3 regions of the Lactobacillus sp. UMNPBX12 genome follow, and region 1 is predicted to be linked to each of the others. Evidence: predicted binding sites of a transcription regulator. Region 1 holds the regulator's gene; each other region holds the start of a gene.
The links. Region 1 encodes HrcA, which represses chaperone genes, less so after heat shock. Its sites were predicted from a motif close to TTAGCACTCNNNNNNNNNGAGTGCTAA; they were not measured.

Region 1 (2,278 bases):
CAAATTGTCCATTGCTGGCAAAATGTCCTTCGCTAAGCTTTGAGATTCGTACTTAATTAATTGAGCACGTTCTTTAGTGTAGCGATTTTGCATATTTTGAATTTCTGCTTCACTACGCAAATACTTATCTTCAAGATCCTTGTTCTTATCTTTTAAATCAGCTAATTCTTTAGCTAATTTTTGATCTTGTTTATTTTTTTCTTGCTTCTTTTCTTCACCTTTATCGGCTTCTTTTTTAGCCTTAGGCTCAGAAGTCTTTTCTTTTTGCTCTAGATTTTTTTCACTTGGAAATTCTTCTTTACTCACGGCTAACCTCCTTTATTGAAACTTGCCGTAATAATCAAGCAACTTTTTAGCTAGTTCATTTCTAAAATATTCAAGCAACCCAATCATTTGTGAATATGGCATATTCGTTGGTCCAAGTAAAGCAATAGTTCCTTTACCATGGGAGCCAACGCTGTACTCAGCTGTCAGCAAACTATAATTTTTTAATAAATCATTGGGTAATTCAGATCCCAACTTTACCTTTACTGGATAATTTCCAGACTTTGGATCCACCTTTGCATCCATTAAATTAGTGAACAGATTATTATGATCAATCAACTCGTACAAAGAACGAATGTCATTTACATCATGTTCAGAAGTATTATTGAGCAAATTAATCTGTCCATCCACATACATCTGCTCACTAGCTGCATCTTTTACGACATCTTCAACTAAACTAAGCAATTCAGTCACATGTTCGCCGCCTAATTCGTTTTTAGCTAATTCACTTAGCAACGAAACGTTGATTTCATTTAGGCTCTTTCCGACTAACTGATCATTAATCATGCGGACAGCCTTTTCAATTTCTTCGCCGTGAATATTATGTGGCAAAGCATATACCTGATTTTGAATGTTACCATCACTTGTAACCAAAATTGCCATAATCTGTCGTTGAGACAGCGGTACAATTCTAAATCCTGTGACTCTAACATCATGACTCTCAGGTCCTTCCGCAAATGCGGTATAGTTAGTTAAATCTGACAGAATTCGTGCAGCTTCTTGTACAATTTCATTTACTTGATGAAAAGGTCGATCTAATTGACTTCCTATTGTATTATAAACAGACTCTGGTAATTGCAACGGCTCAACTAAATTATCAAGATAATAACGATAGCCCTCGCTTGAAGGAATTCGACCACTTGAAGAGTGAGTTTTTTCAATTAACCCCTGCTCTTCCAACACGGCCATTTCATTTCTAATCGTTGCACTTGAAACTTTAATTGGCAACTGCTTCATTACGGTCTTTGAACCTACTGGCTCATGACTTTGTGTAAAGTCTGTAATTATTGTTTTTAAAATAAGCTCTTGACGCTCGGTCAACATATTATATCGCCCTCACTTTTAGCACTCACATCTCTCAGGTGCTAACAGTTAATATGATACCAGAAATTAGCACTAAATCAAGTAGATTGCTAATTTTATTCAAAAAAATACGCACTTTTTTCAAAGTACGTAGCTTCTTAACCCTTTTGCTTAAAATAAGCCCTAATTTCTTGCTCATCTCGTTCAAGTTGCTCTTTCAGTTCAGGTAATCCGGCAAATTTTTTCTCACCTCTGGTATATTTATACCATTTGATCTTCATTGGCTTACCATAGATATCTTCATTAAAATCAAAAATATTAGATTCAATATATATCTTCTTGTCCTGATTAATGGTTACATTATAGCCAACGCTAGTCATGGAGTTATACCACTTACCATTTACTTTAGTCTTGGTAGCATAAACTCCAATTTTAGGAATCACCTTATGGTCTGCCCAAATCAAATTAGCTGTTGGATAGCCTAGCTTATGACCATTTCGTTTACCATGCCCAATGATACCACTCATTACATAATGGTGCCCCATTAATTCAGTGGCTAATTCCATCTGACCATCCTTAATTGCTTGACGAATTTCAGTTGAGCCAATTTTTCTACCGTTAAAAGTTTGCTTTGGCATCACTACAATATTAAAACGCCCTTTGGAAAATTGGGGTAAATTAGCCATATTTGCAATATTCTTAGGACCATAAGTGTAATCAAAGCCAGCAACAACGGTATCAGCATTTAATCTGACAATTACATTATCGACAAATTCTTGTGCAGAAATTTGACTGAAATTTTTAGTAAATGGTAAAACAGCCAAATAATCTACTCCTAATTCCGCCATTTTGTTAGCTTTTTCTTCCAAAGTTTCTAAGTATTTAAAATCTCGTTTCGACTCATAAACTTCCTTAGGATGTCGATCAAAGG
Region 2 (2,278 bases), on a different contig from region 1:
GTCTTGGCCGATAACGTGAGCCTTTAAATCAGCAGCTAGATTTTGCAGTTGGTTTTCTTCTTGCTTTTGAATATCACCAACAGGAATGCCTGTTTTTTCTTCTACGATCTTGTCCATGATCTTATCAGTAATAACAGGGGACTTGTCAGGATCTACCTTTTGATCTTTAACCTTTTCATATTTTTCAATTTGATCACGGTAGTAGGCTGCTTTTTCGTAATCTTCGTTTTTTAAGGCTTCTTCCTTCAATTGCTCTGCGGCATTAATTCTTTCTTGCATTTTATCCTTATCAATATAAGGAATGGTTAAGTTCATTCTAGAACCTGCTTCATCAAGAAGGTCAATAGCCTTGTCTGGTAAAAATCTATCTTGAATATAACGTGCTGAAAGTTTTGCGGCAGCTTCAATGGCTTCATCAGTGTAGTGAACATGGTGATAGTCTTCGTAGCATTTTTGAATACCTTTTAAGATGCGAATTGTTTCGTCAATTGAAGGTTCTTTAACTTCAACTGGTTGAAAACGTCTAGCTAAAGCAGAGTCTTTTTCAATATCGCGGTATTCTTTGATGGTAGTAGCACCAACTAATTGCAATTCGCCACGAGCCAAAGCTGGCTTAATAATGTTACCGGCATCCATGCCACCTTCAGCATTACCGGCACCAACGATTTCGTGAATTTCATCAATAAAAAGAATGATATCGTCGTTTTGTTGTAATTCTTTAATTAATTGTTCCATTCTTTGTTCAAATTGACCACGAATACCGGTACCTTGAACAAGTGAAACAACATTTAATGAAATAATTCGTTTGTTCTGCAATTTTGCTGGTACTGATCCATCTACGATTTCTTGAGCTAAGCCTTCGACAACGGCAGTCTTACCAACACCTGCTTCACCGATTAAAACAGGGTTGTTCTTAGTTCTTCTATTTAAAATTTCGATAACCCGAGCAATTTCTTTATCACGACCGATTACTGGGTCAATTTTGCCTTTTTTAGCAAGGGCAGTTAAGTCTGTTCCGTATTGGTCAAGTAGGCTTCTGCCGTTTTGACCACCATTACCAGCGCCTCCCCCCATTTGCATTCTAGGATCGTTATTTCTCATTTCATTATTATTGTTTGCGGCATTGTTGTTATTTCCGTTTAATGCGTTGAATAAATCATCAAAGTCGCCAAAAAATTCATTATTATTCATTTTTCCTTGATTTCCTTGTTGATTTTTTAATTCTTGATAACAGTGTTGACATAAATCTATTTCGCGGCTTTGGCCATTAACCTTAGTGAAAAGGTGAATAGAAGCGGGCCGCTCATGACAATTTTGGCAAAGCAAAATATAGTACCGCCTTTCTTTTCAACTGTACCAAAATTATATTATTAGCACTCTTGGTAGTCAAGTGCTAAGACTCAAACACTTATTTTTTGTAAGAAATGCTTTTGTTACCGCAAACAAAATATTAATATTTTTGAAAATTGAATATAAATAGTAGAATTAATAGTGGAAAAATTATAAAATTTTAAAAGAGTGGTGATATTTTTGGATTATCAGAAAATTCTAGATCAATTAGTCTCAGGTGAGATAAAAGAGTATAAAGTTGAGCCAAAAGATGCGTTTGATCTTCAAAAGACTATTAGAAATTATGGAAAAAGACAATATATTACCGGTAGGGCAGAAAGAGGCGGCGCGATTGTGTATACCGCTACGAATACCGATGAATAAATAATGTAAACTGTTACATTGCAGTTGTCTAATCTGTAAAAACATGATAATCTAATACTCGAATGGGTATTTATTACCAGTTTAATTTTTCAATTTAAAGGAGATATTTATAATGGAAAAACGCGATTTTCATATCATTGCAGAAACAGGTATTCATGCACGTCCAGCTACTCTTTTAGTACAAGCTGCTTCAAAGTTTGGCTCAGATGTTAACTTGGAATACAACGGTAAGTCAGTAAACTTGAAGTCAATCATGGGTGTTATGTCACTTGGTGTTGGTCAAAATGCTGATGTTACTATCACTGCTGAAGGTGATGACGAAAAGGACGCATTGGACGCAATTGCCGACACTATGAAAAAAGAAGGTTTAGCTGAATAATGACCAAGACTTTAAAAGGAATTGCTGCAAGTGATGGTATCGCTATTGCTCCAGCATATCTTCTTGTGGAGCCTGATCTTTCATTCTCTAAATCTTCAATTGCTGATGTTGAAGCTGAAGTAGCTCGTTACAACGATGCAATTAAGACTTCAACTGCTGAAGTTGAAAAGATTCATGATATTGCTA
Region 3 (2,278 bases), on a different contig from region 1:
TATTAGGCTATTTCACTTATGGAACAGGTGCATACCGAACTAATTTTGGCAGTTGGCGTCATCCTAATAAAAACGGTTCAACTGATTGTTCAGGATTTGTGTGGATCGTAATGAAGAGAGCAGGATATCGTGTAGGAAATGCTCCATTTTTTACTCTGCCAATGGAACGAGATGCTAAAAGTACGCATGGCTATTTGAAGAAAATTTCTGCCAAGAATATTCGCCCAGGTGATATTGTGATTGTTAATACTGGCAATGGTGTTGGTCAAAACGGACATGCAGCAATTGTTGATGGCAAATATGATGGTTGGGACACGCAAATTATTGAAGAGGGCGGCAACTTAGGTGTAGATGATGTGCACCGCTCTAGTTTAGGTAGCTCACTGAGCGATAAGCTGGCCAAAGGTCGAATCACTTATGCTCGCCCCGTTAAATAGTATGCTCTATGCTATAATTTTGCTAATCAATAAAGGATAATAAGAATGAAAAAGAACAGCACGCTTAAACATGTCTGGATTATGACGGCTGTCTATTGGGTAGTAGGTATTCTAAGTATTTTCTGGGGTAAGCTTGATCATACTTTTGCGTCTCAATTAAAAGAGATCAATAATATTTACGTGTTAGTTTTAATAATTATCTTAAGCTTGCCGCTACTTTTATCGCTGTTATTGTCGGTTAAAGTAAAAATGCCACGTTTGATCTGCAATCCACTAGTTGCTGTAATTTATCTATTAGTGGTAATTGCAGCAGGTGTAGCATATAACTTACAAAATATTATTGGCTACTTCATCCCAATCATTCTCTTCATTATTATGGCGCTAGTTGCTGTTTTCTATGCTTTGGTTAAGACTTTTAGCAGCAGAAAAAGTGGTAAATATTTTTTTATTGATGGTAAAGATAAGAAAGAATGCCATGATTTCTGGGATGCTTATAAGAAGTACTATGTAATGGGATTAACTTACGGCATTATTGATGGTTTGATTACTGTAATTAGTTAAAAAAGTTAAGAAAAATCAAAATTAGCACTCAATTGAAAAAAGTGCTAATTTTTTCTTGCTTTTTTTCACAAAACAGTTTATTATCATATTTGTAAGTTAGCACTTAGCAAATAAGAGTGCTAATGATTAATAAAGTAATAAAAAATATAATGAAGAAAATTAAACATAAGGGGGACTAAACGTGTTACAACCAATTGGTGATCGCGTGATCGTTAAAGTTAAGAAAGAAGAAGAAGAAACTGTTGGTGGCATCGTTTTAGCATCAAATGCTAAGAAGAAGCCAACTGAAGGCGAAGTTGTAGCTGTTGGTGAAGGTGCTTACGCATCAAACGGTGAAAAGATTCCAATGGCTGTTAAGAAGGGTGACGTAGTTCTTTACGATAAATACTCAGGCACTGACGTTGAATACGAAGGTGAAAAGTACTTAGTCCTTCACGAAAAAGACATTTTAGCTATTGCTAAGTAATTTAGTTAAAATTTCCAACGATAATTAAGTAAATTAAGGAGCATAGATAATCTATGGCAAAAGATATTAAATTCTCAGAAAATGCAAGACGTTCTCTTTTAAAGGGTGTTAATAAGTTAGCTGATACTGTTAAGACTACTATTGGTCCTAAGGGTAGAAACGTTGTTTTGGAACAAAGTTACGGCAACCCTGACATCACTAACGATGGTGTTACCATTGCAAAATCCATCGAGTTAAAGGACCACTACGAAAACATGGGTGCTAAACTTGTTGCTGAAGCTGCTCAAAAGACTAATGATATTGCTGGTGACGGTACTACTACCGCAACTGTTTTGACTCAAGCAATTACTAATGAAGGTATGAAGAACGTAACTGCTGGTGCTAACCCAGTTGGCATTCGTCGTGGTATTGAAAAAGCTACTGAAGCTGCTGTTAATGAATTGCACAAGATTAGCCACAAGGTTGAATCAAGAGACCAAATTGCTAACGTAGCTGCAGTTTCATCATCTTCAAAGGAAGTTGGTAACTTAATCGCTGACGCTATGGAAAAGGTTGGTCACGATGGCGTTATCACTATTGAAGATTCACGTGGTATCAATACTGAACTTTCAGTAGTTGAAGGTATGCAATTTGATCGTGGTTACTTATCACAATACATGGTAACTGACAACGATAAGATGGAAGCAGATCTTGATAATCCTTACATTTTGATCACTGACAAGAAGATCTCAAACATTCAAGATATCTTGCCACTTCTTCAAGAAATTGTTCAACAAGGTAAGTCATTATTGATCATTGCTGATGACGTTACTGG

Region 2: a site for HrcA is predicted at 1,371-1,397, ahead of CP363_RS03975 (ATP-dependent Clp protease ATP-binding subunit). Genes of this name have one in related genera too.
Region 3: a site for HrcA is predicted at 1,020-1,046, ahead of groES (co-chaperone GroES). Genes of this name have one in related genera too.

The regions. Positions count from the first base shown of each region.
Region 1 covers NZ_PCYY01000011.1:30,975-33,252, reverse strand. The annotation lists gene grpE (nucleotide exchange factor GrpE) at 1-306, opposite strand, end outside; gene hrcA (heat-inducible transcriptional repressor HrcA) at 319-1,368, opposite strand; gene ribF (riboflavin biosynthesis protein RibF) at 1,506-2,278, opposite strand, start outside.
Region 2 covers NZ_PCYY01000006.1:94,708-96,985, forward strand. The annotation lists gene CP363_RS03975 (ATP-dependent Clp protease ATP-binding subunit) at 1-1,326, opposite strand, end outside; gene CP363_RS03980 (hypothetical protein) at 1,531-1,713, shown strand; gene CP363_RS03985 (phosphocarrier protein HPr) at 1,826-2,092, shown strand; gene ptsP (phosphoenolpyruvate--protein phosphotransferase) at 2,092-2,278, shown strand, end outside.
Region 3 covers NZ_PCYY01000013.1:33,149-35,426, reverse strand. The annotation lists gene CP363_RS06545 (NlpC/P60 family protein) at 1-437, shown strand, start outside; gene CP363_RS06540 (hypothetical protein) at 483-998, shown strand; gene groES (co-chaperone GroES) at 1,180-1,464, shown strand; gene groL (chaperonin GroEL) at 1,518-2,278, shown strand, end outside.